Linked DNA regions of Aureispira sp. CCB-E. The protein of the gene in region 1 interacts with the protein of each later gene in a pairwise test. Links are inferred from orthologs where the notes say so. Each region holds a gene or a part of one and is shown on either strand. Other genes may lie near its edges. The genes, in order: QP953_RS22040 and topA.

Region 1 (16,734 bases):
TGGTAAAATGGCAAACACAAGAACTCCCCCAAGGTATTTATCATCTACAAATCAAGGGGACAAACTTGCTGTTAAATAAAACGTTACTCATTGCCAGATAAACACCTCCTCTTGCCAATATATAATAGAAAATCAGGTCTCATAGAAAGCTCCATGAAGCCTGATTTTCTAATTATTAGAACCTCCCATTCTAGCTCACTTTTGTCATCTATACAACTTCCATTGTACTATAAACAAGCCCCTTCTGTATACGTTTCAATCCCGTAGCATTCTGCATGCCCTGAATTTGTATATGTTTTCCCATTACAACCACATACTGGCTTATACTCGGTAGAATAATGGCAATTAATATCTAATTGCTCGACATCATTACATGTTTTTCTACAACTACAAAAAGTAATAATTAAAATAAGAAGTGAAATGCCTCCTAAAGTATTGGTATTCATCATAAACGTTTTTTTTAATGATACAGTTGTAATTATCATTACTCTGTTGAAACCACGCAGCAGCAGCGCAACTAACTAAAAGCAAAGCGCTCACGCAGTAAATCATATCAAACTGATTATCAACAAAATACACCCCACTACTCTTTATATTAAAAGACTGATAATCAACTGCGAAGCACTCATGCAATAAACTAAAAAAGCAACGGAGTACTAAATTATCTAAACGGTTTGTATTTTAAATTGGTACAACAGTATCCCAAAGTTTAACATCTTTCTCATAAATCTACCAAGCTCTAATTTTTCCTTGATGCCAAAATTGACCACTTTCAACATTACTATCTAGTAGTGTTAAAAAATCTAACGCAGCTTCTTCAGGTTTTCTTCGAGCAGTACTTCCTCCCATATCTGTTTGTGTCCAACCTGGATCAATGGAAGAAACTGTAATCTCCTTATTTTCCAATCGCTTCGAAAGAAGTTTGGTATACATATTCAGAGCTGCCTTAGACATTTTATAATGCGGCTGATAAGCATCAAAGCCTTCCTCACTAAAAGCTCCCCAAGACGATGTAACATTTATAATATGTCCTCCTTTTTTTATCAATGGAAGCACCGCTTCTGTCAAAGCAATCGTCCCAAATAAATTCACCTCAAAAGTTTGTCTTAATTGGCTAGAATTGATAGCAGCAGCATCCCATTTTTCTAATAATACTCCAGCATTATTAATTAAAAAATCAAATGACATTTTACTTACTTTATCTTTCAATGAAGTAATTGAGGCAGGATTGGCAAGATCAAGCTGATGCCCAATAAAATTGGCATTTGAAATAGGATAGCGACCAGTAGTTGACGTTCCTACTATAGTATAATTTTTTTTCTTCTCTAATAAGGATTGTAAGATAGCAAGACCGATGCCTCTGCTACATCCTGTAATAAGTCCTAATTTCATTTATATTCGCAACTAGTAATTTTATTTAAAATGTTACATTAGTTTGATTATGAATTCTTTAACAAACCAAACAACAAAAATTTACTCTATTGACAATCAACTGCGAAGCACTCATGCAATACCACGTAGTAGCAGCGTAGCTCAACTAATACGATTTTTCCACGAAGTATTGACCAAACACACCATAAAATTTACCCCAAATGATCCAACAAGTTTCGTTCTGCCCTCTCAAAAGCGTTCCATTGATCGTCTCGAAGAAAACGATCTCGAATAATTTGGTTGGGAGGTGATAATTTGACTAATTCCTTGTAATATTGTTTTGCTGTTGCATAATTTTGATAATGCTGTACTAATATGGTAACCATTGTTACCAACCGATAAGGAGACATTTTTATTTCCAATGCCTTTTCATATAATTTTAATCCTTTATCATACTCTTTTCTCACATCAATATACAATTCTCCTAAGTTTCCCATTAGCCAAACATTTTCAGGTTCTAACTCTAAGCCCTTCTTATAGGCCTCCTCTGCTCCATCGTAATTACCTTCCACATTCCACAAATAATCTGCCCAGCTATTCCAGTTAGAACATACATTAGGTTCTAAATCTAATAATTGAAGTAACAATTCTTTGGCTTGTTTTTTATAAGCAGCCCCCTCCATTCTTCTAGTACATAAAGTAGCTAGGTTCCGAATATAGACCGTTCTATTAGGGTGGATTTTCAACGCTTTGCTGTAGTACTCATAAGCCAAATCAAACTGATACGTATGATCATAAATCAGACCTATATTATTGAGTGTTGCTGAAGCTAGCGGATTGATACGTTCTACTTGAAGATAGAGTTTTAATGCTTCCTCGTAACCTTGATCTTGTTTGTCTAACAAAAATGCTAAATAAAATAAGGCATTTTCGTGCCTTGGATTTGCGCTTAATGCAATTCTATAATACTGCTCTGCTGTATCTAAATGTTTGTCAAACCGACGATGTAATTTATAAGCTACGGCATAGTACATCAAACTATATGTTGGATTTCGCTCTACCAATTGCTGATAATCCTTCCGAATATTTTCATGGGCTTTAATTAGCTCTTGAACTCTTAGATTGTAACGGTAAATAGAAGGCAATTCTATAAAAATAGCAAACCCTTTCGCCCAACTTGCCATTTGCTTATCTGAATACTTAGACAACAAGATTTTGTGCAACCTGCTTCGAAATTTGGATTCCTCATGTAGTTGCCAGATTAAGATCAATTCACGACGCAACATTGGAATTGCATCTCTATTATTTTTAAGTAGTTCTAGCCCCAACTCTACACTCGCATCATCAGGGCTCAATAGTAATCTTGATAAATTCTCTAATTCTTTGAGTGTTAGTTTTGACATAATCCTTTCATCTTTTGGATGGTCTATTCTACAAATTTAGTAAGCACTAAATTTTGTTAGAAATAAAAGTCATTATTTGTTCTGCTGTATAATGTTTTGTAAACGCATTGCCTAGACAATAAGTTCAATTCATCAGTTATAACAATAGTTGGCTATGCTGCTACGATCACGGTCAACAACAGGATTAAAAACAGTGCATTTAACATTAGTCCGCCAAAAAATCGTTATATTTGCACCTAATTCTTAAATAGACAACGATGGCTTTAAAAGACAAATATATAAATCCTCTCCAAAGGGTTGCGATTGAAGCCATAACACAAACAACAGGTCTTTCTAAAAAGAAATCCAAAACTTATGAACACTCAAAGCTGCTCATGCCCTATTATTCCCCTTTAACACCCAACTAAGTCCCTAAAAACAAACCCATTAAGATAGCAACTATTAAAAGTTCGCTTTTAAAACAACAATAATTATTTAATATACAACGCAATACTGATTATTCCCTTCTTAGCGTTTTTTCATTAATCAATAGTTTGTAATTATAACAAATGCATAAATTATACTTTTTCGTCCTTGCTAGTTTTTGTTTTGTAAATGAATTAGCAGCACAATACAACCATCAAGATATTTTATTAGGTCAATCAGGTACGACTTTAACTACTAATTTACGTCTCAACTATAAACCTTCCAATTTGCCATCTTACAGCACGGCAAGAAATAATATGTATAAATACATAGATGCTATCAATGACACCGTAACTTGTGTTTATACAGGACTTAAACGTTATTTGCCCTCTAATGCTACCAATCCCATTTCTGTTATGTTGGATAACAACAGCAGCATTAGTATTAACGCAGAACATACTTATCCTCAAAGCAAGACGGTTAATAATGCAGGGCGAAGCGATTTGCACCATATTTATCCCACTCGTGCAGCTGCCAACAATGGGCGTGGCTCTATTCCTTTCGGAGAAATTGCACCCAATAATATTGACAAATGGTATTTTGAAGCCAATACGTTAACGAGTCCCCCTCCTGCCAACGTATTGCCATTGCATAGCAAGCAACAAAACAATATTTTATTTGAGCCTAGAGATGATCATAAAGGGGATGCCGCTAGAGCCATGTTTTATTATTATACCATGTACCAATCAGAGGCAAATGCTGCCGACCCTAACTATTTTCACCAACAAAAAGCAAAACTATGTGAATGGCACTTAGCCGACCCTGTAGATAGCATGGAGTGGGATCGTACTTCTCGCATCGCTCCTTTTCAAGGCAATAAGGTAAATCCATTTGTCATGGACTGTACCTTGCCACAACGTTGTGGGTATTGTGCCACTACCTGTTCTCCTCCTAATTCAATCACCAAAGCAGAAAAAATGGGCTTAGAGTTTTTTGGCAACTATCCGAATCCATTCCAGCAAACGACAACCATTCGTTATGAACTTAATCGTCCTCAAAATGTTATCTTAACGGTTTACAATCATTTAGGGCAAGTAATAGAAACTTGGGATAATGGAACACAAACGCCTGGTTTATATGAAGTCGATTTGGATGCCAAACACTTAACAAGTGGGCTCTATTTTTATACCCTAACATTGGAGCATTCTGGACAAGCAGCTACTTTTTCTAATGCTCTAATCAAACAATAGGAAATAGTCTAATTTTTAACCTTATTTCCAATCACTACTTTTTATTATTTGATAATACTCTGTGGATTTTCTTTGATAGAAAACAAAAAACTATATTCAATAACCAACTGCACAACACTGCCTGATTACCATGCAGTAGCAACAAAGCTAATTAAATACCACTTTCTCACAGAGTAATGATTTGACACATTTGCTATGAAATACAATTGTTTATTTTTTTTACTTTTCGCAATAACCATTGCCTGTAGTTCTGATCCATCTCAAAGTGCTTTCCCAAAGAGAATTCCAGTCGATAATCGAGCAGAACATCAACCTGACGAAGCAAGTATTCTAAATGCCCAAATTAAAGAATCGCTAGAGTCCATGTATTTAGTTGAAACGCAATTAGAAGATGGAACCATCTCTAATTATGCCACTAGAGATGGTGTCGCAGATTTTGTAGCAGAATCAACTACCTATTATAAGGAAGAAGAAAAAACAACTCCTCTAAAAACAACAATCATATACTTAACAGGGAGTGCTACAGATGTTTATTGGCTTTCCGATAAGGTTGTAATTGTAAGCAAGGATGATTATCAATATTTATTCAAGAATAGTGTTTTAGTAACAACTTTGCAAGAAGGGAAAACGGTAGAAGTTGGAGAAAATGATCAAGAAGCAGCTAAAGAGGTGTTAAACATTGCTCAAAAAATTATTCAATCTCCTATTCCACAGTAGGTAAGCCACTAATTTACAATACAAATGAAACTAACACTTGGTTACTCTCCTTGCCCTAACGATACATTCATTTTTGATGCGATGATCCATCAACGAATTGATACAGAAGGACTGGAATTTGAGGTGCAACTGGGAGATGTCGAACAACTCAATCAAAAGGCATTTGCCAACGAATTGAATATTACTAAATTGAGTTATCATGCTTATGCTTATCTCATTGATTCTTATGCTTTACTAACTAGTGGCTCCGCTTTAGGTAATAACTGCGGTCCTTTGCTTATCGCCAAAACTTCGATCTCTAAGGATGATTTATCACACAAGAAAATAGCTATTCCTGGCAAATATACAACTGCTAATTTCTTATTAAGCTTAGCCTTTCCTCAAGCAAAGAATAAGCAAGAAACGCTATTTTCGAATATAGAACAGCAGGTTATTAATGGACAGGTAGATGCAGGGCTAATTATTCATGAAAATCGTTTTACCTATCAAGATAAAGGCTTGGTTAAGTTGGTTGATTTGGGCGAATGGTGGGAACAAACCACACAACTCCCAATTCCTCTCGGTGGCATTGTCGTACAACGTCAGCTACCTCTAAAATTACAGCAAAAAATTAATCGAGTCTTGCGTAGGAGTATTGAATACGCCTTCCAACATCCTACAAAATCAGAGCCTTATATTCGTCAACATGCTCAAGAAATGGATTTAAACGTTATCCGACAACACATTGATTTATACGTCAATGACTTTTCTATTGATTTGGGTTCTAAAGGGAAAGCAGCGATTGAGTATTTGTTTGATACAGCAGTACAAGTAGGGTTGATCAAAGCACCAACCGCAGATATTTTTGTAGAGTAGTATTTCCCGAACCATTTTTATTATGAAAGACACTTATTTTACCATAGAAAAGCCGAGTATTGGAGAATACAAGGAAAAAGGCAGTAAATTTATTGCTTATACCTTCCCTGTTTATTCAGAAGATGAAGTCAAAACTTGTTTGGAAGAAGTCAAAAAAGAGCACTTCAAAGCTCGGCATCATTGTTATGCTTATCGAATTGGTCTTGATGGCAAACGGTTTAGAGCTAATGATGATGGAGAACCTTCAGGAACCGCTGGACGACCTATTTTGGGGCAAATTGATAGCTTTGGGTTATCCAATGTTCTATCGGTTGTTGTGCGTTATTTTGGAGGAACGAAACTAGGTACTTCTGGGCTAAAAAGAGCATATAAGGAATCTACTAGAGATGCTTTTGAACAAGCTCAAATTGTTGAGAAAATTGTAGAAGACCAGTTCCATGTTGTCTTTGACTATGTCGCCACAAGCGATGTAATGAATTACATCAAAAACGAAGCATTTACAATTCTAAATGCAACCTACGAGGAAAAAACTACCTTGCTAATGACCATTAGACAAAGCGATGTAAAACGATTTAAAGAATCTCTAGAAAAAATTATCGGAGTAAAAGTAAATAAAGTATAAGGAGTATTAGACCATTTTGAGGGTAGCCTTAGACATTCCTCCATTAATTAAATCATAATACACCATATCCAATTCCTTTTGCTGCTTCTCTATACTAGTAATACTTACGGTTTTAACAATACCTCGATCCATCACCAAATCATTTTTGAGATCGCCAGTACCTGCATTATTATGAAAATCTAGAATATTACTTCGGGTAGGATCAGTATGTTTTTGCAGGTAATCTTCAAACCAAGTTCGGCGCAAATTCTTAATTTTTTGAGGATACATCGTAGATGACGACCAAATATGAGGTGTTAATGCATCCAACTTGTTTAAATACTTTTGAGATTTGTCCCACCTAAACTCCCAGAGTGCATTGTGCTCGTGAACAACCATTGTAAACGGTTCTATGTCTTTGAAATCATAGTTTTTTACAAATGTAGCCAAAGAGCTATAAGTTAAAAAATCTAGAACCATGATACCACGACTCTTGATAGACGGTACATATTTGTTTTGTTCAAAAGCACCATTCAACAAACTAACAACCCTTCCTTGAGTAGTAATACTAATCCAAGTTCCTCCACTTTGCGGTTCTTGAGGATAAACCCATGTGCTACTAGGAGCATAAATCAAACCTGGAGAGGTGCGCAAAGGGGATTCGTCCCTATTTTGAGTCCAAATAAATGTATTTTCTGAGGTTGGGATGTAAGTTAAAGTACACATATGACATTCCATTTATTATAATCAACAGCCTTAGTAACAATCCACAAAATATAACAACTAAAATCGTACTATTGTTATTGACTTAAATCCAATTCTAACAATGCTTGATAAGGATTTCCTGACAATTGCAATACCTTAGCAAAAGCAGGTTCTGTTTTCATACCTTCTGATTTCAATCGAATAATTTCCTTTCTAAAAGCATCTCCATTAGCCTCTAAAAGTCGATGCTCTACTAATAAGTGGCGATAAGCATCTTGTTTTTGGGTAGGTCTTTTTTGACCAAATATTTCTACTTCAAAATGTGTCCCCAAAAAATTAGCGACAGTAGATTGAATTTCATTAATCATTTTAGTTTTAATGGTAAAATTTTGACGTACCTGATACAACTGTTTTATTTTTTGTGCAAATGCAACATGGTCCACACAAGTACAAATAATATCTAGATCACTTGTTGGCAAATCAATTTCAATGGGGATTGTTCCTACCAAAATGGGCTGAAATTCTTTTAGAGCTTCCATCATCCCCAATTCTTCTAACTCCTGATAAGCCAAGCGTTGTCGTTGATTTCCAGTTTTAAGATAATCTATATGTTCAAAATTGACCATCTACCCCACTACCTTAGTTGCTTCTAACAAAATTTGGTTGTTGAACAATTCTTTCAAACGTCCATCATGTGTTACGATCAACAAGGTAGCATTAAAATTTTGACTTTGCTCCAATAACAGTTTAACCACCTCCCTACAATTTTTATCATCCAAACTAGATGTAGGTTCATCTGCCAATATTAAAACAGGGTCATTAATTAACGCTCTAGCAATGGCTACTCGCTGCTGTTCTCCTAAGCTCAAATTTTGAGGCTTGGCTTGCAGTTTTGTTTCCAAATTGAGCTTTGACAGGATATTTTTAATTTTATTTTTATCCTGTTTTGCTCCTGCCAAATATTGGGCAGTTAATAAATTATCTTCTACGGTTAAAGCTTTAATCAAATGCGATTGCTGAAAAATCACGCCAATATTTTGTCCTCTAAATCGATCCAAAGCCTCCCCGCTTAGTTTTGAAATATCTTGGTTTTGCACCATAATCTCACCACTTGTTGGCTTCCGCAAACCACCTAACAAGTGTAATAAAGTCGTTTTTCCACATCCAGACTCTCCCAACACCAACCAATGAGACCCTTGCTCACAATGCATATCAGGAAATTGAAATTTCTGTTGAGAATTGTATTGAAATTGTAAATCTTTAGTTTGTATCATTTTCCCTTTATTTTGATCTCTTATATGATAATTACGTTTAAACAAGTCCTTAAAGCGTACTAAAACAACTATGTAAAAATACAAAAAAAGGAGATGCCCAAAAGACATCTCCCATTTTAATTTATTTTGATCTAGTGTTTGGTTGTACCACCAATTATTCCACTATAATCTTTTCTGTAATAACCTTGTTGTCTATCACAAATCTTGCTAAGTACACTCCTGAAGGATAATCCGTCATGTCAATCTCGTAGTTTTGCTCCAAACTTTCTTGGGGCTCAAAGGATTGTAATACTTGACCTGTAATACTCATGATACTCAATTGTACATCTGTTGTTTCTGCCAACACTAAGTTAACAAATACACGCCCTTCTGTTGGGTTTGGATACAATTTGAATAAATCCAATGCTGGAATTGTATTCACAAAATCAGGCAATTGATAAGGAACTACTATTCCTGTTACAACTTGCTGACAACCTGTGCTAGCATCTGTTATCGTCACATCGTATGTTCCTGCTACCAATCCACTAATGTCCTCTGTTGTTGCTCCTGTATTCCATACATATTGGAAAGTACCACTACCTCCAGTTGCTGTAATATCTACTCCTCCTGCTATCGCCATAATTTCCGCATAAATCGTATCTATGGTAACATTAATTGGTGTTGTTGCTGCGATGGTTGCGGTTTCTGTTATTTGACAACCGTTCGCATCAGTGATAGACACCGTGTGCGTCCCTGCTGGGGCATTGCTCAAATCTTCCGTAGTCGCAGAAGTAGACCAATTGTAACTATAGTTTGGTGTTCCTCCTTGTACAGTAATATCTACAGTACCGTCATTTCCATTACAAGCCACACCCGTTGTATTCACATTTACAGATAAAGCTGCTGGCTCTGTTATTTGGAAACTCGTCACGTAAGTACAGTTAGAGGCCGTTCCATTATCCGTAACTGTTACATTGTAAAAGCCACCAGAAATACCTGATAAATCCTCAGTAGTTGCCGCATTACTCCACTCGTATGCATAAGGACCTGTACCACCAGATACGGTCAAATCAATTGCACCATCTGCCGCACCTCCACAAGATACATTCGTTGTAACATCTGCTATTGCTGGAGCTGCTGATACCGTCACCTCTACCGTATCGGTATCCGTACAACCACTAGCATTGGTTACTGTTGCCGTATAGATACCTGTCGCTGTTGCTTCAATAAAAGCAGATTGCGAGCCATCTGACCACAACAAAGATGTTGCAGGAGAAATGGTAACTGTTGGTGTTAAAGTAGCTGCAGAACCTCCACAAATAGTTTGGTCTGCTCCCAGATCAATGTTAATTCCATTGTTATCAACATTAACTGTTGCGACCGCTCTAGGTGAAGTACATCCTTGAATTTCCGCGTAATACATGGTATTAGCAGAAAGGTTCGGAGTTGTGAAGGCATCTCCTATATGCACTAAATTACCGCCTGTTGGAGCATCATACCACATAATAGTAGATGGTACATAGCTTGCAACAGCAGATACCATTGCAGTATTGTTGGCACAAACCGAAGTATCGCCTGTCATAGACAAAGCCATTTGGTTACTAGGTGGTATATTAACAGTTGTTCTGAAAGTATCATTGCTAGGATTCAAATCTGTTCCTGCGCTAATAATAATCTCAAAGTTATACTGTCCTCCTGCTTCTGTATTAATCGTACCAACTGTTTTATCAATCGTTATTCCTGATACTAAAATAGGATGAGTTGTATTAAATGTTGCGGTAGCATCTCCTGTAACATTCACTGTAATTGGAGCACTCAAAATCAAAGTTGATCCTACGTTGGCAATTTGAATAATAACATCATCTACTGGTGAGCCACAACCATTGGGCGATTTTAAGCCTACTGCCATTGCATCATTAGCAATAATAATATGTTCGTCTGCACCAATATCTGGCTTAGAACCCAATGGACGCATATCTCCATTAATATCCGTTGTAATAGGTAAGGTTAGGTTAACATCTCCTGTATCTACAGCCAGAGGACCTCCCAAGTATAAACCATTGACAAAGTTAGGGTTTCCAGATACAGAGTTTAAGTCGTATCCAATTCCACTTGCTTGCCAGTCAGCCAATGTAGCATAGGTATTAGTACCAAAACGAACGGCTCTACCTCCTGTACCACTAATAAAGAACAAGTTATGATCCATTCCACTCATACTAACAGGGTCTAATGTATAGAAACATTCTCCTGTTGTAGCATTTAAGATATTGTTACGCAAATCAATGTTTAGATGATTGTCCAACCAACAAGCACGTGTTGCGCTAAATGTATTGTGATAAACATAGATCAAACTAGCTTCACGCATATAAAATGCTTCACCACCAGCACCACAAAGCACCATGTTATTGGCAACTAAACCATTTCTTACTTTATCCGAAAAGCCTCCAAAAATAGCAATACCATAATCTCTTGAAGTAATATCGTTTCCTGTGATAGAGAAATTTTGAATATCGTACAATTGCAAAGCATCAGCACCGCTAGCTCCCAAATCATACACTGTATTACCACTGATTACGATGCTGTCTTGCTCATCGACATAGATTCCATAATCATCAGCATCATGCATATTATTATTCATAATCTTGTTCCCCATATTTTCAGAGTTGGAAACACCTCCCTCTAAAATAATATTGGCAACACCTCCACTAATATCATTGTTGATGATAGTTGTATGGTTTGTATTGTTTCCTTCCGAAGCTGTACCAACACTAGCTGCATAACTATTAGATGCCAAAACACCAACTACATTTGAAGGAGTCCCAATAGGCACGACAATTTGGTTATTATCAATAATATTATGATTAGCTTGGTTTGTCAACAAGACACCATAAGCAGGCGTTGTTGTTCCTGTATTTTCTATTCTAAAATTCTTAATAGTGAAATAGTCTACTCCATCCAACGTCACAGTTGCAGCTGTATTAGGACCAGAAGCATCATGTGTTATCGTAGCGTCTGCTGCATTTAATCCATCAAATGTCACCGTGTTTGTAAGACTTGCACCTGGGATTTCATTGATTACCCAAGGACCAACATACGTTCCTGCCACAAATTCCATTGTAACAGGACCACTTATACCACAACTCATCAATGCATCTAAGGCTTCACCTACTGTTGGATAGTCTGCCGAAGCATGTCCAACAGAATAGGTTCCTGATAAACCAGGGCATACATTTACATGTAATGTATCATTGCTAAAACGTTCATCAACTACACCGTTAGGCATAGATGTCCAGAAGCTCAAATTAGTTGTATTAGCAGGGAAGTTTAAGTTAGCTAACGTCATGTTAGCACTTCCACCAACTGGGATTGGTGTCCCAGTATAAGGTACATTGGTCTGCGTATTACCATCAATTGTCCAACCTACCATAAACGAAGTTAGAGGTACAATTCCATAATTTCTAACAACAACCTCTACCGAAGCAAAACCTCCTGTAATTGGCAACGTAGGACTAGCCAATTCTGCTACTCCAGCGTCATTCGTTGGCGGCGTAAACTCATCAGCTCCAATATCAACAGAAGCAGCTCCTGTAGCTGGACGAACATCACCATCAATATCTACTGTAACAGCAGTTGTTGCAATTCCTCTGTCGTTCAAAAATGCGCCATCCACATGCAAATCTGTTGCACTGTAAAATGTTGGTAAGCCTTCTAGAGAGTTTTGGTCATAACCATTGGCGCCATTTGTTTGCCAATCAGTCAAGTCAGCATAGGTAGAACCAAAATCTATCAAGTTTGGATTCGCAGGGTTCGTATAGAACACATTGTAATCCATATCTGAAAAGGTATTCGATGAGAACGTTTCAAAAGCGTAATTCGTCGTACTAGTACTTACAAAAATATTGTTTTTAACATCTACTGTATTATCAAAGTTAGACCATACACAGGCAGAAGCTCCTGAAACTATTGTATTATGATAGAAATCTGTTTCCCTTGTAAAAAACAAGTAAATCCCTCTGTCATTAGCTGACTTAACCATATTATTGGCAATCAATGCTTGACGTGTTGGAGTGATTTGAGAATTAGAACGATTGAAGTAAATCCCATAATCTTCTAAATGAACATTATTACCGACCACATCAAAATTCATCAAATAGTATGTATAAATTCCATAATGGAATGTACTTGGAAAATCATGAATATTATTATTGGCAATCAATAGAGAGTCTTGGTAATAAGTATAAATTCCATAGTTGTCTGCATCTGAAATATCATTGTTTCTAATAATATTTCCACTATTATATAGAGAAGTTGTAGACGACCCATAAAGAGAAATCCCTCTATCTGCTCCTGTAATAACATTTCCTTCAATCAGTGTGTAATTAGCATTGTTCCCACTAGAAGTTACTGATGTAGAAGAAGCTGTTGCAACAATTCCTGATGTATTAAAGGCATTGGTAACTGCCATTTGAATACGATTGTTCAAGATTTCATTGTGGTTGGCAGTATTGGTCAACAATACCCCCCACCCTTGTGTCGTAGATGTATTGGCCAATAGAAAGTTTTGAATGGTGATGTAATCGGCACCATCTAAAGCTACTGCTGCTCCGCTATTAACAGTGATACTAGCCGCTTGCCCAGAACCATCCCAAGTCACTCGGTTCGTTGCACTAATTCCAGGAATAGGACGATCTATTGTCAAAGCTGTTGTATACGCTCCTGCTTGTACTTGCATGGTGACAGGACCACCAACACCACAACCATACAATGCTGTTAATGCATCTTGAAAAGTTGGGAAATCAGAAGTAGCCGTACCAACAGTATAAGTACCTGCCAAACCTGTACAGAAAAAGGTCTCTAGAGTATCGTTATTATTATCTGGATCAGGCATTCCATTAGGATTGCTAGTCCAAAACTTCAGATTTGTTAAACCTGAAGCAAAAGCGGTGCTTGCTGATAAATTAACAGTGGTACTAGTAGACTGTGCTAATGCAGGTCCTGTAAAGTTCACAGGAGTTTGTGCGGTTCCATTCAAAGTCCATTCAATTGTTACATTGTTTAAAGCATTGTTACCAAAGTTATTTAATGTAACATCAACAGGGTAAGATCCCGCTACAGCCCCCAAAACAGGTGACAACATTGCTGTAATACCAGCATTATTAGGCAATGGCAAAGAACCAGTTATACTAACGTCATCAAATGTAAATCCATCTGAAGCAGTTGGGCTTGTTGCTTCAAAATTATCTTCTTGACCAAAACGAATTTGGAAAGTAGAAGTAATTGTTTGTCCTGCTGTTTGCATCAAGTCATCAATATCCAACACAACTTGTGCATACTGTCCTACTGAAGGACGATTGGCATAAAGATCATAAACTTGTACCCATGCATTAGAAGAACTACCTCTCATCCAAACACGATCGTTAGGACTGCTTTCCTCGCCATGGTTGGCATAATTAAAGGTCAATTCCAAATCATTGGAGCCTCCATAATTAGATAAATCTAAATTAGCAATCAAATAATTAATCGCTACGGTTCCACTCACGGCAGCATCAAGGGTCAATGCTCGATTTCCACCATTATAAAACCCTGCGCCTGCATTTGTGCGAGCTCGACCATTGGCTCCCAACTGTACTTCCCAGCTATATCCAGGTCCCGACAAACCAGGTACGGGATTTTGATTGGTGGTATAACTACCAGCTGTTGCTCCTTCAAAATCCTCTGTCCAAGGTAGGGATAATTGCCCTGTAGCATGCTGAGATGATAAGAAACATACGACCAAAACGGATAATTGTATGCTCCTTATTTTGTCAATAATATAAGTCATAAACTTAGGTTTTTGTACTACAAAAAAAGAAATAAATTTTGTTTTTAACGATTAGTAAAAATAGCCGTTTTTTGTGACTATAACAAATTTATAACACTTTTAAGCCCTCTGTGACAAAGTTTTTTTTGGGCTTTTTGTTCTTTTTAGACCCTTTTTGAGACCTTTTTTTTCTTTTTTTTTTATTTGCTTTTTTGAAGTTTTTATTCTCTTCAAAAATCAGTTTTTTCCAATTCTAAATGCTCTATTTAAGCATTACAACGCAACCCCAAAATATTATGACCTATATTTCATACTATTATTATTTTTATATAGGGCTCTTATTATCTAACAGTTAAAAGCAAACCACCTATTCCTCCATTCCAATCACAATGACACCACTGGGGGCTTAGTTCTTGTTACCTTTTCAAGGGTCATATTCTTTTCCCCCTGCTTTTCAGCAAAAACAAAATTCTAATAAAAGAATCTAAAAACCAGTTTTTGGGTCGTACTATCCTATTTTCTTGTCACTTTATCTATTATTTTAAATAAAAAACACCTAAAACAATATCCTATTTATTTTTATGCCTTATTTTAGGTAATTCATTGCCCATTTTAGAACTCAATTCTTAATTAATTAGAATCTTATAAGATTTTGAACTCTAAAAAGAGTACATTTATCCTCGATTAGAAAACAATAATTATGTTTCGTACAATACTTTATTATTTAGCTATTATTCTATTTAGCTTATCGCTAAACGCCTGTAAAGAGATGTCAAAAGAAAAAGAAAATACTACTATCACAGCCCAAACAGACCTCATGCCTCCTATTGCAGACAAAAAAGACTCTGCTATTGTTACGCATGGTCATACTAGAATTGATCCTTATTTTTGGATGCGTTTGACAGATGATCAAAAAAATGCCAAGACTCCAGATGCTCAAACTCAAAAAGTTTTGGATTATTTGAATGCTGAGAATGCTTATTTAAAAACCAAGATGAAGCACACAGAGCCATTGCAAGAGAAGCTCTATACAGAAATGGTCGATCGCATCAAAAAAGACGATGCTTCTGTACCTTATTTTAAAAATGGCTATTGGTATTATACCAAGTTTGAAGAAGGCAAAGAATATGCAATTCACTGCCGTAAAAAAGGAAGTTTAGATGCCAAAGAAGAGATCATGTTAAATGTCAATGAATTGGCAGAAGGACACAATTATTATGCTGCAACGAGTCTAAATGTAAGTCCTGATAATAAAATTTTAGCATTCTGTGAAGATGTTGTTAGCAGACGAATTTATACCGTTCGTTTCAAAAACCTAGAAACAGGTGAGTTTTTGCCAGACCGCATCAATGGAACAGATGGCAGTGGTGCTTGGGCAAACGATAACAAAACCTACTTTTATACGCTCAAAAATGAAATATCGCTCTTATCTGAAAAAATTCTCAGGCACAAATTAGGAACAGATGTAGCCGATGACTTTATTGTGTATTTTGAACGAGACCCTTCTTTTTATATCGGTGTCGGTCGATCTAAATCTGGTAAATACATTATCATTTATAATAGTAGTACCATTTCTAGTGATTACCACATCTTAAATGCAGATACCCCTGAAGGTGTCTTTGAGCAATTTGCCAAAAGAGAACCCAATCACGAATATAGCATTGACCACTACAATGATAAATTCTATATTGTAACCAACTGGAATGCTACGAATTTCCGCTTGATGGAAACCCCTGAAAACGCAACTGCAAAAAAGAATTGGAAAGAAATCATCCCACATCGCAAAGATGTTTTGTTAGAAGACATCGAAGTTTTTAAAGACTATTTGGTCATTAGTGAGCGAGGCAATGCGGCTACTTCTATTCAAATTATTAATCAAAAAACTAAAAAAGAGCATCGTATTGATTTTGGTGAAGAGGCTTATGTAGCGTATGTTGGTAATAATCCAGAATTTGATACCGACAAACTTCGCTTTGGCTATTCGTCTTTAACGACGCCTAGTTCTGTTTATGATTACAATATGAAAGAACACACTAAAGAACTGAAAAAACAAACGGAAGTAGTCGGAGGACATGACCCTAATCAATATGTCACCAAGCGATTGTTTGCAACGGTTAGAGATGGAAAAAAAGTCCCAATTTCTATCGTTTATAAAAAAGGCTTTGAACTAAACGGAAAAAATCCGCTGTTGCTCTATGCTTACGGCTCTTATGGTTCTTCGATGGATCCTTGGTTTAGCTCGACTCGATTAAGTTTATTAGACAGAGGCTTTGCTTGGGCTATTGCTCACATCCGTGGTGGTGAAGAAATGGGGCGTGAATGGTATGAAGACGGTAAAATGTTTAAGAAAATTAATACATTTAACGATTATATT
Region 2 (16,980 bases), 1.9 Mb from region 1 along the record:
GGATGGGCAATGGGCTTTTTATTGGGTGAAAGATGAGCGTAAACGCTTAAAAGATTTTTACAAAGTGACCTATGATATTAGTAATTGGGGAACTATTCCAGTACCAGGAAATTGGGAAGTGAATGGTTATGGTGTTCCTATTTATGTTAATCAAGCGTATGCGTTTCAAGCAAAAAATCCACCTCATATTCCAGTAGGTAAAAACGAAATAGGTGCTTATCGACATACTTTTGAATTAGATGCTGCTTGGCTGAAACGAGATGTTATTTTACATTTTGGAGCCGTTAATTCTGCCTTTTACCTTTGGATAAATGGACAAAAAGTAGGCTATTCACAAGGGAGTAAGACCCCCGCAGAATTTGATATTACGGCTTATGTTAGAGAGGGAACAAATACAATTGCACTAGAGGTGTATCGGTATTCAGATGGGAGTTATTTACAATGTCAAGATTTTTGGCGAGTGAGTGGTATAGAGCGTTCTGTGTATGTTTATGCTGCTCCAAAAGAAAGAATAATAGACTTCGAGGTACAAGCAAGTTTGGTTCAAAACTACGAACAAGGGCAGTTAAAGACTCAGGTTATTTTACAAGGTAATTCGGAGCTTAATTTGCAGTTAGAATTGTTAGAAAACAATAAGACTATTCTGAAAAAAATAAAACGGGTGCAACTACCAAACGAGGCTATCGTTTATTTTTCTGACCTGTTGCCTACAATAAAACCTTGGACTGCCGAAACACCTAATTTATACACCCTTGTATTGACATTATTAGATAAAGATGGTGTTCAATTAGAAACGGTTAGTTGCAAAACAGGTTTTCGTACCTCGGAAATCAAAAATGGGCAATTATTGGTGAATGGAAAGTACGTTTATTTAAAAGGAGTGAATTTACACGAACACGATCCTAAAACTGCTCATGTTGTAACAGAGGCTTTGTTACAGAAAGATTTGGAGTTAATGAAAGCAAATAATATCAATGCTATTCGAACCTCTCATTATCCTCAACCCGAACGATTTTATGAATTGTGTGATGCTATGGGATTTTATGTGGTGGATGAAGCCAATATCGAATCACATGGAATGGGCTATGGTCTTGCCTCTTTGGCAAAACGCCCGAAGTGGAAATTGGCGCATTGGGATCGGATAAGAAGAATGGTTGAGCGAGATAAAAATCATCCATCCATTATTATTTGGTCTCTGGGAAATGAAGCAGGGAATGGAACCAACTTTTTGTACAGTTATGATTGGTTAAAAAAACGAGATACTACTCGCCCCGTACAATACGAACAAGCGCATTTAAATTGGCGAAATTCAGATATTTATGCGCCTATGTATCCTCTATTTGACAAGGTAAAAAAATATGCTCAGTCGGAGTCTCTTAAACCTTTAATTATGTGTGAGTATGCGCATGCAATGGGGAATAGCACAGGAAATTTTCAAGATTGGTGGAACTTAATTGAACAATACGATGCTTTACAAGGCGGATTTATTTGGGATTGGGTCGATCAAGGACTAGAGAAAGTTAGTGCGTCAGGAGAGCGGTATTGGGCATATGGTGGCGATTTTGGTCCTAAAAACATTCCCAGCCTAGGCAACTTTTGTTTGAATGGGATTGTCTTCCCTGATCGAAGCCCGCAACCAGCCTTACAAGAGGTCAAAAAGGTCTATCAATATGCTCAAATCAAAGCAGTAGATTTAAATCAAGGACGAGTTAAAGTTTATAATAATTATGCATTTGTAAATCTTTCTAACTTTGATTTGCACTGGCAATTAAAAACAGAAGGGCGTATTCTCAAAGAAGGGATAATAAAAGCAATAGATGTAAGGGCAGGTGATAGCCTGACAATTGATTTGGAATATGAGGCGTTGAATAGAACAAAAAAAGAAGCTTGTTTTTTGAATATTCAGTTGATTGGAAATAGGTCAACAGCAGTCTCCCAAATAGGGCATATCATGGCTAGAGAACAATTTTTAGTGAATACTCCACCCTTTAACATTTCTATTGATACCATTCCTAATCGTTCTATAGAAGTATTGGCGAATAAAGATAATTTGAGGATAGAAGGGGACGAATTTAGCGTCCGTTTTGATTTGCAGCTAGGCAATATTGTTTCATGGAAAACGAATGGAAAAGAATTGATCAAAAAGGGTTTTGCGCCTAGTTTTTGGCGAGGTATGACGGATAATGATTATGGCAATTTCTTATTATTAAGGGCAGGTAATTGGAAACGTGCTAGCAACCGAGCCAAAGCTAACAAAGCACGCTTAATCTTTGCGAATGCTCAACAAGCTCAAATTGAAGTGGTTTATCGATTGGGTACGAATGGGAAATTGGTGGTGCAGTACGATGTGTATAGCAGTGGTCAAATTATGGTTAGCAGTGAATTGAAACGAGGACTAATTCGATTTGGTGCGTTGCCCAAATTTGGTTTAGCCATGCAATTGCCCAAAGAGTACGATCAATTAAAATGGTTTGGGAGAGGACCTTTTGAAAATTATCAAGATAGGAAATCAGCGGCTTTTGTAGACCTTTACCAAAGTACCGTTGCAGAACAATATGTGCCTTATATTCGCCCACAAGAGAACGCTAACAAAACAGATGTACAATGGCTTTCATTGACCAACAAAGAAGGTGTTGGTTTAAAAGTAACAGCTTTAGAACAGCCTTTTTCTATGTCTGCATTGCATTATTTAACCGAAGATTTCCAATCTGAAGTCCGTGCATTAGGTGGACAAAACGAAAAGAATCGGCATACAATAGACGTTAAGGAACGTGACTTAGTCGCTTTGGAAATTGATTGCGTACAACAAGGTCTTGGGGGCGATGACTCGTGGTGGCAGAAACCACATAAAAAATACCGTTTAACAGAACGTATCTATAGGTATAAATTTGTCATGCAACCAATCAACACGATTAATGATTGGAACCAATAGAAGTTGTCTAGTTCGGTATGATTTTGAGTTCTTGTTGTAATCGCTCATTGAATACCATCAATTAATCTCGACTCAGTTGGAGTAATGTTTCCGCTTCTTGCTCCCTATAGACAAATGTTCTAGTGCACTGATTGGTCCAATAACTGTTGGGGAGTTGGAGTGCTTTTAAATTCGTAAAAGAAGTATAGTTGTAAAGATAGTTGTTGTAAATGCTGGCGTAGATGGTAAAATCTTCCCCAACTTTAAACCATGTAAAACCACAAGCCGCCCCCGAACGAGGAGTAAAAATGATAAGGGTATCGTTTATATTTTCTCCTTTGTAAACCTTGGTGCGCTTTATACTTACTTTTTGAATGATTGCATTATCAAAAAAGGCTGCATTGGGATGCCGTTGCTGATACTCTTTTCGAACCTGCATTCTTTTGTCAGAAGTGACCGTTTCCCACAAAGAAACGTTTTCTATTTGAATGACGGTGCCTGAAAAAATAACTTGCGTCATAAAATAAGCATCCTCGATAGAGGGAATTTCTGCACAGCTACAAGCCAATGAAGCTTTAAAGAAATAGAAACAGGCAATGAATGTTAATAAAGTTCTCATTTTGAAGAGGAGTAATTGTTTTATTAAATGGGAAGCTGTTTGTAAGGTCTTGTCTGTTTTAAACCACTTCTATATTGAGCTAACTTTTTATTAAAATCACCCATCGTAACAGAATCTTTTACGGCTTCTAGATACTCTATTTTGCTAGCTAGAGCATTTAATTCAAAGCACCAATAAATTGTCATCAAAGGATTAATCCAAAGTTCACTTCCTATAGTTCTGGTCGTAGCATGAATATTTCCATAGGCTCCTTGTAGAGCACTTACGATAGAATTGGAGACAATACTAGGAGCTTGGGGCATTTGTTGGTTGGCAAAATGAACGGCCTTAATGTAATGCTGTGCCTCTGGCATTTCTTGTGTGAGCTGAAATAAGCCCAAATAACCACCCTCTTTGGCGAGTGCCGCAACATTTTCTAAGAAGCGAAAGTGAGATACCCCATGAAAATGGTCGATGCCAAAACCAATACTAGCGAGCAATTGAGTTGGAATACCACTTTCTTGAACGGCTGCAATTGTGCACATATCTTCTTGAGGGGTACCCAAGAGTTCTTCGTCTCCGAAGAGTACACTATCCGTGCCTCCATCTACCAAAAGGACGCTATCAATTTGATGTTTCTTTTGTAAGTAGATGTACGCCTCTTTTAGAGGTTGGACTCCCATTCTATCAAAGGCATACAATGCGGGAAACTCTTTTTGTTGGGCTAGCCATTGTTTTAAAAATTTTTCAGGAAAATAATTTCGCCCTGATTGATCTATATCCTTAGCTTCTATTTGATAACATTTGGAGCAGACTTCTTTCGCTGTTGTGTGATCCAGCCATGTAAAAGAAAAATTGGCTAATGTTACGGTTTTGCCTAATTGTTTAAGCGCAAAATAAAGTGGAATGCCAGCGTAAATATCAAAGCCCCCACCAGCACCTGCTAGTAAAATATGTTGGCTATTTTCTAAAGCTTGAAATAAGGGGATTTTAGTTAATGAATGGTTCATGGGTTTTGTTTTATAGTTTATAAATTTGATGAGAAAAATGCGTAAGGTACTGTTCTACGTTGCTTTTCTGAGCAAAAAATCATTGTTAACCAGTTTCCATTATTGTTTTACTTTAAAAGACCAAGTAAATGTAAATCTAGATACTTCTACTTCCTGTCCATTTTTATCTATTTGAGTACCAATAGTTAGTATGCTAACCTCTTGCCCTTCTCCTGTCTCAATGGCTTTTTGAACAGCCGCTATGATTTTATCCCCTTCCTTACAGGTAAATGTAGCAGTGCTGACAGCTTTTTTACCATACGTAGCTTCCATTTTGGTAATCAGCATTGATATTTTACCTCGTCCTTGAAGTGCCAACATAGCCAAGACGCCAGTAGACATTTCAGCGGCTGCCGCTTGTGCCGCAAAATAAGTAGACTTGAATGGATTTTGAGAACGCCAAGAATAGGGAACCGTAACCTTTGCTTCTTGAGGGCTTACAGATTGGACTTTAACACCCATAAAAAATGCAGCGGGAAGTTTGGCAAGCAAAAACAAGCGTTGCAAAACAGGATTACTTAATTGTTTGAGGTATTTTTTGATGTGTGGGTTACTATTGTCAAAAGGGAGTGTTAGATTATTGGTGATTGCCATTGATGATTTTTTATGATATGATGATAATGTCGAATTGACAGCCTTAAAATAAGACAGAATACGATAATTATTATACTCTAAGATGAATTTTATGTAAATTTTAGTGTGTTTTTTATAAAAAGAAACAACCCCGAAAGCAACAATTTTAGTGTATTGATAGTTTATTTTACGACCTTTTTTGTATACTGTGGCATTCAAACTATATTTTGAGGTCTAAAAAAAAATTGTACTTTTGCATTCTAATAGGATCTTTCGAAGTTAAAAGAGGCGTTTGAATGCGCATAAAAAGGATTTAATAAATATAATTTTTTTGAACGATTACTTAAATCCAACGAATAAACATCTTGGTGAGAATTATGGTTTGAGCTATTTTAGGGATTAATGACAATCAATAAATTACTATTTTTGATAATCTACTAAAACCATGCAATAGGAGCGGACTTGGCTTATTAACTTGCAGACTGTCACCAAATTTTGAAAAAGTAGCAATACTCAAGCTCAATAGTTCGTTGAAACCACGCAGTAGCAGCAAAGCTAACTAAAAGCGCAGCGCTCACGAAGTAAACTTTATTAGTTTGATGATCAATAAATTGTAGATTTATTGTGTTTCGCGTTAAAGCTTTGATCGTCAAGTTGTTGTAGGTGTGTTTTTTTGTCTTTTTGGGTAGAAAAGTAAAAAAACAACGAACTATTATAAGCTAATACAATAGCCGTTTAGAACGCTCGAAACTGCAAGGATAACAAACGACTATATTTATATAACTAGGGAAAAACGGATTTTGCAACATGGCAAAACATTTATTGATAGTGGAGTCTCCCGCTAAAGCGAAGACAATTGAAAAAATTTTAGGAAAAGATTTTACAGTTAAATCTAGTTATGGGCATATCCGTGACTTAATCAAAGACTCGAAAGATAAAAAAGCCATAGAGGTTGACAATTCATACAAACCTAATTATGCAATTTCTACAGGCAAACAAAAAGTAGTTAAAGAGCTCAAAGATTGGGTCAAGAAAGTGGATGAAGTGTGGTTGGCAACGGATGAAGACCGCGAAGGAGAGGCTATTTCTTGGCATCTAGCAAAGGTGTTAAAATTGGACTTGGACTCTACCAAGCGGATTTCGTTTAGAGAAATTACAAAACCTGCTTTGCAAAATGCCATTCAAAACCCTGGTAGAGTAGATATAAATTTAGTCAATGCACAACAAGCAAGACGTGTATTGGATCGTTTGGTCGGGTTTGAGCTGTCGGGGTTGTTGTGGCGCAAGGTTAGAGGGAAATTATCGGCAGGACGTGTGCAGTCTGTTGCTGTGAAATTGGTAGTAGAGCGAGAGCGAGAAATTAATAATTTTGCCCCCAAGCCCTTTTTTAAGGTAGTAGCACAATTTGAAGTTCAGGATTCAAAAAATAAAACAGTTCATTTCAAAGCCAACCTAAACAAGAATTTTGATTCTGAAAAAGAAGCACAAGCATTCTTAGAAAAATGTGCGCCGGCTAATTATAAAGTAGGCAATATTGCTGTTAAGCCTGCGTATAGAAAACCTGCTGCTCCATTTACGACATCTACCTTACAACAAGAAGCTAGTCGAAAATTAGGTTTTTCTGTTTCCAGAACAATGTCTGTTGCACAACGCCTGTACGAAGCGGGACACATTACCTATATGCGTACAGATTCTACTACGTTGAGCGAAACAGCCTTGGCGGCTTTGGCAGATACAATTAAGAAATTATACGGTGACAATTATCTAAATACAAAACAATATACCAATAACAAAGCTTCTGCTCAAGAAGCGCATGAGGCAATACGTCCGACTTATGCTGAGAATAGTGCCGTAAACATGGGCAGTGATGAGAATCGTTTGTACGATTTAATCTGGAAACGTACCATTGCGTCTCAGATGGCAAAAGCTCAGTTGCAAAAGACAACAATAGATATTGATATTTCGACGATAAATGACCTAAAATTGGTCGCTACGGGGCAAGTGTTAAAATTTGATGGTTTCTTGAAGGTCTATTTAGAGTCTAAAGAAGAAGACGAGCAAGAAGATGACGATAATACGGACGATAAAATTTTGCCACCAATGACCGTAGGGCAACCATTAATGTTAGAAAAAATGGATGCCATAGAGCGTTTTACTCGCCCCAAACCACATTATACAGAAGCTAGTTTGGTTAAGAAACTAGAGGAATTGGGAATTGGTCGTCCGTCTACTTATGCGCCAACGATTAGCCGAATTATGGACCCTAATAGAGGTTATGTGGTTAAACAGACTAGATTAGGAAAAGATAGAGAATACAAAGTGTTGACGTTGGACGGCAAAAAAACAACGATTGCTACGGCTACTCAGACGGAACATGTGGGATACGAAAAAAATAAATTGTTTGCAAGTGATTTGGGAATGCAAGTAACCGATTTCCTATCAGAACATTTTGCGAACATCATGAAGTATAGCTTTACAGCAGCAATCGAAGATCAACTGGATATTGTCGCAGAAGGAAAAGAGGATTGGGTAAAGATGTTGGATGATATTTACAAACCATTTCACGATCAAGTAGAAGATACGTTGGAAAATGCAGATCGTGTTACAGGGGAACGGATTTTGGGCAAAGATCCCAAAACTGGCTTGTCGGTATTGGTGAGAATTGGTCGATTTGGTCCTATTGCTCAAATTGGTTTGACAGAAGAATTGGGCGAAGAAAAACCTCAATATGCCAATTTAAAAGAAACGCAATCTATAGAAACGATCACCTTTGAAGAAGCGATGGAATTGTTCCAGTTTCCTAAAAACTTAGGAGAATATGAAGGCAAAGAAGTTGTTATAGGAGAGGGGCGTTATGGACCTTTTGTGAAATATGATGGTGCTTTTATTTCTATCCCTAGAACAGAAGATGTACATCAAGTTGGGATGGAACGAGCAATCGAATTGATTAAAGAAAAACAAAAGGCAGATGCTCCAATTGGGTATTATCAAGATAAACCAATAACAAAGGGAGAAGGTCGATTTGGTCCTTTTGTGAAATGGGAGGGGTTGTATTGTTCGATTACCAAAGGCTCAGGCTTTCAGTTAGAAACGATTACAGAAGAAGAAGCGATTGTTCTAGTAAAGGCTAAAATTGAGAAAGAAGCCAATCGTTATATTCACAAATGGGACGAAGAAGGTTTGTCTGTTCAAAATGGTCGTTGGGGACCTTTTATCAAAATTGATAAAGATCGTAAGAGTTATAAGTTGTTGAATAAGAAGGGAGAGAAAATGACTCCTGAAGAAGCGAAAGAAGTTACTTTGGAGTATGTTATTCAATTGGTAGAAGAACAAGGAGGGGTGTTGAAAAAGAAGAAGGCTGCCAAAAAGAAACCTGCGGCAAAGAAAAAAACAACGAAGAAAAAAACAACGGGAACCAAGAAGAAAACGACAACAAAAAAATAGAGATACGGTATAGTAATAGTTTAGCCATGTTGCTATTAATATAGTTTATAAGATACAAAATGATTCAAGGAGCGGATGAGTTACTTGGATCATTTTTTTTTAGTTATATTAGATTTCTATTGACCGATCTTATTGAACTACATAGCATTAAAAGGGAGATGAAACGAACAAAAGAAAATTTTTCGAAGCAGGCGCATTTATACCGAAAATTTAGACCCCAGTACCCTAAAGCTTTGTTGCAAATGTTGGCAGAATTGCCCGAAAACAATATTTGTTTGTGGGATTGTGGAACAGGAAATGGTCAGGTAGCCGCAGCCTTATCTACTGCTTTTAAAACAGTTCAAGCAACAGACATTAGCACAGAACAAATTAAATACGCTATTCCTAAAGATAATATTCATTATAGCGTACAAGCTGCTGAAAAAACGTCTTTTGATGCCAATCAATTTGATTTGATTACGGTTGCACAAGCAATGCATTGGTTTGATTTTGATGCTTTTTATAAAGAAGTTCAGCGAGTTGCTAAGAAAAATGCCATTCTTGCTATTTGGGGATATGGTTTGTTGCGAATCAGTGAAGAAATTGATGTTCTGATAGATGATTATTATACACAAATTATTGGACCTTATTGGGATGTCGAACGCAAGCATATTGACAATCACTACACTTCCATTCCGTTTCCATTTGAAGCGCTCGAAATCAATCGTTCTTATTCAATAGACCTTCAGTGGAAGCTAGATGAATTGGAGGGGTATTTGAACACTTGGTCAAGCTTACAAAAATATTTAAGGGAACATGCAACCAATCCTGTTGACACAGTAATTAAACAAATAGAAGCTTATTGGGGAAAAGAAGAAATAAAAGAAGTTTCTTTTCCTATTTTTTTGAAAATAGGGCGCCTTACTTAAAATTGGTGTGTGATTTTAATGAATCGATGTGATAAAGGGTCAATCCCAATGTTTATCTTTGTTAACGTTGAACTACCCTCTTTTATAGCTTGACGGGAAGGACGCTATTATTACCTATTATTTTTAGGGCTATCCGTGCATTTTTTTTAGCTTTGAGCAATTGAATTGATTCGCAATAAATCCAAGATCAAACAACCTTTATGGAAGAATTATACCAACATTATTTGAACCATCCTTTTGTGTTTATTGATACACGCAAAGAGTTGTCTAATGGCATTTTTGTAGCTGTGGGACAAAAAGATACTCGTGGTGTACATCGAGGAAATCAATTTGCAGAATTGGCAATTAATAGCGGAAAAGCAGCTTATGCCATTATTAATGATCCTGAACTAAAAGAAAAACATAAATTGGACCAACGGTATATTTTGGTAGAGGATGGTGAAGTGACATTACAGGACTTGGCGCGGTATCATCGACAGCAGTTAAAATGCCCTATTTTAGCCATTGCTGGTTCTAATGGTAAAACAACAATCAAAGAATTGTTGCATCGTGTTTTGGGACAGCAGTACAAAACTTTTTCTACACAAGGGAATTTGAACAATCATTTGGGAGTGCCGTTGAGTTTGCTTTCTATTGATGCAACTTATGAGATGGCAATTTTGGAAATAGGTGCCAATCATTTGGAAGAAACATTGTTTTTGGCAAAATTGATTGCACCAGATTATGGTTTGGTTACCAATTGTGGGAAAGATCATTTGGGAGAATATGGTTCTATTGAAAATATTATCAATGCTAATAAAGAGCTATACGATGTTTTAGCAGCAACGAATAAGACGGCTTTTGTTTGTAAAAATGATGCTTTATTAGTAGATATATCTAAGGAAGTCGCTCAACGAGTTTTTTATGGAAATGGGTGTACGGTGGATGGAACCATTACTGATACGCCATTTTTGAAATTGGTGTTGTCGATAAATCAAACTCAATGGGACGTGCAAACGAACTTATTTGGTCGATTTTGGTTGGATGCCTTACTTGGCGCAGCGGCTGTAGGGCATTATTTCAATATAGAAGGGGGGGCAATAAAAGAAGGTTTGGAAAGTTATCAACCTGCGGCACTGCGTTCTCAGCAGATTAGTTGGAACGAAAACAAAGTCTTGTTGGATTGTTATAATGCTAATCCTAGTAGCATGGAAGTATTTCTAGATGAAATCCATCAAAGTAATCTGCAAGAGGCTAAAATACTAATTTTAGGCGAAATGCTAGAACTGGGAGCGTATAGCAAGGACGAACACCAGCAACTTGTGAATCGCATTGACTATGCTCAATTTGAAAAGGTCTTGTTGGTTGGTGAGTCATTTGCCAATATTCACCTTCCAAAGTCAGGTAACATTCAACATTTTGAGACTAGGGCAGCCGTAAAGGCATTTATTGCTGCTCAAAATTACCAACAAAGGTACTTTTTTGTCAAAGGCTCAAGAGGAAATCGTTTAGAAAACTTGTTTGTATAAATCTTTAGCAAGGTGCTAGGAATGAGATAAATTCTCTTGAGTAGATTGATGCAAGGCAACAGCACTTCCTATATTAATTAATTTCAAACTCAATCGGCAGAGGACAAAAATCTGAGAGATTGCAAAAGAAAGCCAAATGGCATTTTCAGAATTGAACTCAATCTGAGTCGAAATCCAATAATTAATAAAGACCATTACAAACCATATTCCCAAATTCAGTAGATAGAGACCATAGGTTTGTTTTAGATGTTTAATTATGAATTTCAATGCTGGCCAGAGGGATTGAAAAATCCATGTTTTATCTTGGTCTACCAAAAATATTTTAGCATAATCTTGCCACATAAAAAAGAAAGCGGCGACTAAGATATAAATGGGAGCAATAATTTTGAAATTAAACGCTATGGTTCCTTCATTTTCTAAAGTAAAGGGAGATAAGCCATTAGACGAAGTATAAAATACAAAGGCAAAAAGTGCAAAAACAAAGCTATGTATTAGCAAAAAATAAAAGGTCAGTCGTAAACATCGCCAGAAAAACTCGGCGCTTTGTCCCCAAAAAATACTTCGATTATAGGTCTGTGGTTGCTGAATAAATGTTGCGAAAATACCACCTGTAACAAATATAAATAGGAGTAGGTAGAGTATTAAGATGACAATAGATTGGTCAATGATAGGTAGAAAACCATCGCCATGTGCGTTTTTAAAGTCATTTAAGAATGTATAATCAAAGCCTTTTACTAGGTCAGTAATCATCATCGAATGCCCAACAGTAGACTCAAGTAAACTTTTGAGCGGGTAGGCAACAAATGCAGCCAGTAGAAAAGTTAGTAAATACAAGAAAAAAATCATTGGCTTGTATTGCCAAGTTTGCTTGATTCCTTGTTGTAATGCTTGGAGTAAATTCATAGTATTAAAGTAATATAACGTACCATCTATATTTAAATGAGAGCACTTGCTGTAACCATAGCCCCTTGCATCCAAGTTAAAAAAGACGTAAAATAACGAGTAATTCCAGCTGATTGTGGTTCTACAACATAACTATTATTGATAAGGTTTTTGTCTAATGGAATTTTTAAAGCTGGGTCAATTTCCACGGCAACAATTTTTCGATTGCCAATATAAGTAAAGTCGTGGCTCCTTGCTTTTCCATCCCATCGTTCAAGTACCACATCACCATTGTCAAATGTAATTTTAACATCTTGAGGTAACCACAATTCCCCCAAGCGATACAAGACTACTTTTGCTTCATAAGTTTTAGAGGTCTTGTTGGTAGGAACGAGGGCTTGAGTTGTATTATCAAAGTACCCCAGTGGCTCAACGACTTCTTTGTTTGTAATAGAATGGACACTATAATCACATACTTCTGTTCCATAAATTACCTGATCTAAAAACCAATTCATATCGGTTCCAAAAAGATCTCCGTGATGTTGCGGAACAATTTCATTCACAATATCTATAAAATCGAATCGGCAGGGATGTTTGAATTTCCAACGTTTAAAGTAAGTTTTGATAATATCTTGCATACATGCCTCGCCAACCATTCCTTCTAGGGTTTTTAGCCAAACCGCTGCCTTGCCATATACAATTTCTCGATGTCCGCCATGTTTAAACAGCCATCCAAATTGACTCATTGGACCAATTTTAATATTGTCCGCATTAAAAAAGCGCCCCCTACGGTATTCTTCCGATCCTACATTGATGTTCATATAATCCCAATAAAAAACACCTTTGGGGTAATATTTATCCATCATTTTTGCTTCAAAAAACGCTGTAAAACCTTCGTCCATCCATGCCTCTTCCTGTTCGTTGGTAGAAAGCATTTGCATGAAATACTGATGCGTTAACTCGTGCATGGTCAAGGTTTCGGTAGTTCGAATGTTGGGCGGCAAAATACATAAAGTTGGCGCAGTAAATAGCGTAGGGTATTCCATAGCGCCTGAAAATAATCCATAATAAGGAGGGCTAACAATGGTAAGGGTTGGGTAAGGATATTTTTCGAGGTAGGCTTCAAAAAAATCAAGGGTGTATTTGGCTGCCGTTAAAAAACGTTCTTTGTTGCAAATGTGTTCTGGCATAATTAGCAACTTGATTTTTACCCCTTTCCATGTTTCTTCTATAATTGTAAAGTGTGGACTAGCAGTCCAAGTAAAATCAATGACATCTTCTGCCAAATAAGTATATGTTTTTAGAGGGCGTTGGAGACTTAGTTTATTGGGAGTAGGTTTTTCTTCTACTAAAAAACCACTGGCACCGACCACAAAGTTGTCAGGAACGGTCAGATTTACCTTGTAGACTCCAAATTCACCAAAGTACTCGGTGTTGGCGTGGTACTGATGGCAGTTCCATTGTCCTGTTTTGGCAAAACGGCTGCCAGCAGGCTCGTAAACTCCTAATTTGGGGTACCATTGCGCCATGAAGAAGTAATCTCTATTATAACCCGTTCGGATGGATGTCTTAGGAATTTGAGAAGTCCATTTCATCTGGATACCGTAGGTTTGATGTGGGAGAATAGGTTCTTTTAAACGCAAGATTAAAACAGTATGATCTTGTTCATTTTGATCGTCTACAGCAACAAAATGAAGGCTGTCTGATAAAATATTTCCTTGTTGGTCAATTACTTCATCAACTTTTATCCAACTCCAAATGCCGTTTTCGATGTCTTCCTGACTCTTGGTGCCCAAGATACTATTTGCTTCTAAGGCAAAGGTGCTTTTATTATTTTTAAACGCATTGTAGTACATGTGGAAAGGCATCGTCCAAATGGTGTCTGACGATGGATTCTTGAAGGTTAGGTATTGGCTAGCATACACTTGCTTTTTTTCGACATCTAAAGTTAAGTCAATTTCGTAGTTGGCTGTTCTAAGAGAAAGTGGGGTTGCTAATTTGGAGTCTTGAGTGGAAGCTCCAAGTCCTAAACATAGTAAAAGTACGAGGAGTGGTTTATAAAAATTCATAGTATAGTCCTTTTGATCATAACAACAAACATACTAATAACAAGTTTAAAATAGAATAAAGAACCAATGTTTTCGACAGACTATTTGTTGATTGTGGATAGTATATAGTCACTGGTCGATATTGTGGTTGTAAATCAAGTGTATTCTCATAAAAAAAACTTAGTTTTGCTAGAAACAATAAGAAGTTTTGTGATGCAAAAAAATAGAGAAGAATAAGAAGCAAGCATTTTGCTTGAATACTTTTCGCTAAAATTGCATTATAATATCTTAAGTAAGTGGGCAGAAAAAAATATAGCTAAAAAATAGACTTATTTTTATATGATTTTTTCTGAACGATTACTTAATACTTCGTAGTTAAGTAAAACCTTTTCACCACAAAAGCGCAAAATAATGAAATTAGCAACTATGTTTTTTTCTGCAATTTTATTGGTGTCCTTTATTTGTGCTACTCAGGCACAGAGTGGGAAATACCAATATGAGACTGTAGAGGGAGATCCTTTAAAAACAAAAATTTATACCCTTAAAAATGGCTTGAAAGTGTACATGAGCGTTTATAAAGATGCTCCTAGAATCCAAACTTTTGTAGCTGTCAAAACAGGTTCTAGAAACGATCCTTCTGATGCGACTGGATTAGCACACTATTTGGAGCATATGATGTTCAAAGGGACGAGTAAAATAGCTTCTTTGGACTGGGAAAAAGAGAAGGTGTTGTTGAAGCAAATTTCTGATTTGTACGAAAAAAATAGAACTGCTGATGAGGCAGAGCGCAAGGCTAATTTAGAAAAAATTGATGCCTTGTCTTATGAAGCAGCGAAGTATGTTGCTACCAATGAATACGACAAAATGGTTTCTTCTTTAGGGGCAAAAGGAACCAATGCTTACACTTGGTTGGATCAGACCGTATATGTTAATGATATTCCTTCTAATGCCCTAGGAAAATGGTTGGAACTAGAAGGCGAGCGTTTTAGTGAGTTGGTGTTGAGGTTGTTTCATACAGAATTAGAGGCGGTATACGAAGAGTTTAATATTAGCCAAAACAATGCTTTTCGTAAAGTCAACAAAGCTTTGATGGAAAGCCTATATCCTAACCATCCTTATGGTCAACAAACAACCATTGGAAAAGGAGAGCATTTGAAGCGCCCTTCGATGGAAAAGATTCATGAATATTTTGATACTTATTATGTGCCGAATAATATGGCCATTATTTTGGCAGGGGATTTTAATCCAGATGATGTTATCCCAATGGTTGAAAAACATTTTGGAGATTATAAAAGCAAAGAAGTACCGAAGTGGACGAATCCTGCCCAACCAGAGTTTAAGGTGCCGGTAGAAAGAGACGTGTTTAGTAAAGAGAGCCCTACAGTGACAATGGCTTGGAGATTGGACGGTATTGGTAGCCGTGAGGCTTTGGTTTGTGAATTGATGGATATGATTGTTGCTAATGGGAGTGCTGGTCTAATTGATTTAAACTTAGTCAAAACACAACGTACTGGAGCTAGAACATACTCTTACTTTAGTGGTGCATACGATTATAGTTTCTACTGTATGGCTGGGCAGCCTAAGACTGGACAGAGCTTAGAAGAAGTGCAAAAATTGTTGTTAGGTCAATTGGCAATGGTGAAAAAAGGAGCGTTTCCAGATTGGTTGATTGATGCTGTTATCAATGATAAGGAATATAGCGAAATCAAAAAAATGGAGTCCAACTATGGGCGTGCGGACAAAATGCTAAATGCGTTTTTGTACGATCAAGACTGGAAGGATATTGTGAATCATTATGATAAAATGCGCAAGTTAACCAAAGAAGATTTGGTGGCATTTGCTAATGAAAAGTTGAAGGATAGTCAATACGCTGTTATTTATAAGCGAGAGGGCAAGCCAAAAGATATTTATACAGTAGAAAAACCTAAAATTACGCCTGTAGAAGTCAATAGAGAGGCTATCTCTGAATTCAAAAAAGAATGGGATAAGATAAATACCCCTGCTTTGCAACCAGTGTTTTTAGATTTTGACAAGCAAATTGTTACCACTAAATTGTCAAATGGCATTCAGCTAGATCATATTACCAACCCATACAATAAAACATTCTCTTTGAATTATATTGTGAATATGGGATCAGAGCATGATGAACTATTGCCAATAGCTATTAAGTATTTGCCATTTTTAGGAACTGATAAATATACTCCTGCTGAAGTGCAAGAAGAATTTTATAAACTAGGAGTTAGTTTTGATGTATTTGCTGCCAATGATGTTGCTTATGTTACGCTAACAGGTTTGGAAAGTTCTTTGGAAGAAGGGGTAGAATTGTTTGAGCACATTTTGGCGAATGCTAAAGGAAACGAAGAGGCATTAAAGAATATGATTGCTTCTATCAAGAAAAGCCGTGCAGATCAAAAGAAAGAGAAAGGAGCCATTTTGTACAATGGTATGTTGAATTATGCTAAATACGGTAAAAATTCTCCTTTGATGGATCGCTTATCGGAAAAGGCTTTAGATGATATTGCTGCTAGTGAATTGATTGATAAAATTCATAACTTGACTTCTTATGAGCACGATGTTTTCTACTATGGTACCAAGACACCTGCCGAGGTTTCTAAAATCTTAGACACACATCACGAAGTTCCTGCAAAACTAAAACCAATTCCTGCTAAGAAAGAATATAAAGAATTGGATACGAATGAGGATAAAGTGATTTTTGTAAGCTTTCCTGATATGACACAAGCAGAGATTATGATGTTGTCAAAAGGAACAGATCATTTTGATTTGAATGAGTATGTAGACAGCCGTTTATACAATCAATATTTTGGTAGTGGACTTTCCTCAATTGTATTTCAAGAAATCAGAGAATCTAGAGCGTTAGCGTATTCTGCATATGCTAGTAATACTACTCCGTATAAAAAGGATGAACCACATTACTTTAGAGCATTTGTAGGAACTCAAGTCGATAAAATGGATCAAGCAATTCCTGCTATGAAAGAAATTGTTGAGGAAATGCCTGTTTCTGAAGGTTTGATGCAAGGTGCTGCAGAAGCATTAACTAA

What was found.
Region 2: the proteins of QP953_RS22040 (region 1) and topA interact in binary tests that used the Escherichia coli proteins (3 or more experiments, as listed by UniProt). The link is inferred for Aureispira sp. CCB-E from one-to-one orthologs.

What each region holds. Positions count from the first base shown.
Region 1 is NZ_CP133671.1:5,622,232-5,638,965, forward strand. The notes cover bases 4,861-7,823. They hold QP953_RS22040 (YigZ family protein), read left to right. Parts: upstream 4,861-6,023; coding sequence 6,024-6,623; downstream 6,624-7,823. Other genes in these bases: QP953_RS22030 (hypothetical protein), read left to right, coding at 4,861-5,146; QP953_RS22035 (menaquinone biosynthesis family protein), read left to right, coding at 5,171-6,001; QP953_RS22045 (NRDE family protein), read right to left, coding at 6,630-7,328; QP953_RS22050 (DUF4269 domain-containing protein), read right to left, coding at 7,403-7,823. In the rest of the region: QP953_RS22005 (T9SS type A sorting domain-containing protein), read left to right, coding at 1-101; QP953_RS22010 (hypothetical protein), read right to left, coding at 228-449; QP953_RS22015 (SDR family NAD(P)-dependent oxidoreductase), read right to left, coding at 730-1,392; QP953_RS22020 (lipopolysaccharide assembly protein LapB), read right to left, coding at 1,584-2,774; QP953_RS22025 (endonuclease), read left to right, coding at 3,323-4,429; more of QP953_RS22030, read left to right, coding at 4,625-4,860; more of QP953_RS22050, read right to left, coding at 7,824-7,933; QP953_RS22055 (ATP-binding cassette domain-containing protein), read right to left, coding at 7,934-8,581; QP953_RS22060 (right-handed parallel beta-helix repeat-containing protein), read right to left, coding at 8,736-14,381; QP953_RS22065 (S9 family peptidase), read left to right, coding at 15,130-16,734.
Region 2 is NZ_CP133671.1:3,726,868-3,743,847, forward strand. The notes cover bases 5,567-8,775. They hold topA (type I DNA topoisomerase), read left to right. Parts: upstream 5,567-5,938; coding sequence 5,939-8,575; downstream 8,576-8,775. Other genes in these bases: QP953_RS14550 (class I SAM-dependent methyltransferase), read left to right, coding at 8,734-8,775. Outside these bases: QP953_RS14525 (glycoside hydrolase family 2 TIM barrel-domain containing protein), read left to right, coding at 1-2,932; QP953_RS14530 (hypothetical protein), read right to left, coding at 2,994-3,530; QP953_RS14535 (DUF1152 domain-containing protein), read right to left, coding at 3,554-4,519; QP953_RS14540 (DUF4442 domain-containing protein), read right to left, coding at 4,619-5,152; more of QP953_RS14550, read left to right, coding at 8,776-9,483; murF (UDP-N-acetylmuramoyl-tripeptide--D-alanyl-D-alanine ligase), read left to right, coding at 9,684-10,991; QP953_RS14560 (hypothetical protein), read right to left, coding at 11,007-11,894; QP953_RS14565 (M1 family metallopeptidase), read right to left, coding at 11,927-13,942; QP953_RS14570 (insulinase family protein), read left to right, coding at 14,333-16,980. UniProt on the Escherichia coli protein: Releases the supercoiling and torsional tension of DNA, which is introduced during the DNA replication and transcription, by transiently cleaving and rejoining one strand of the DNA duplex.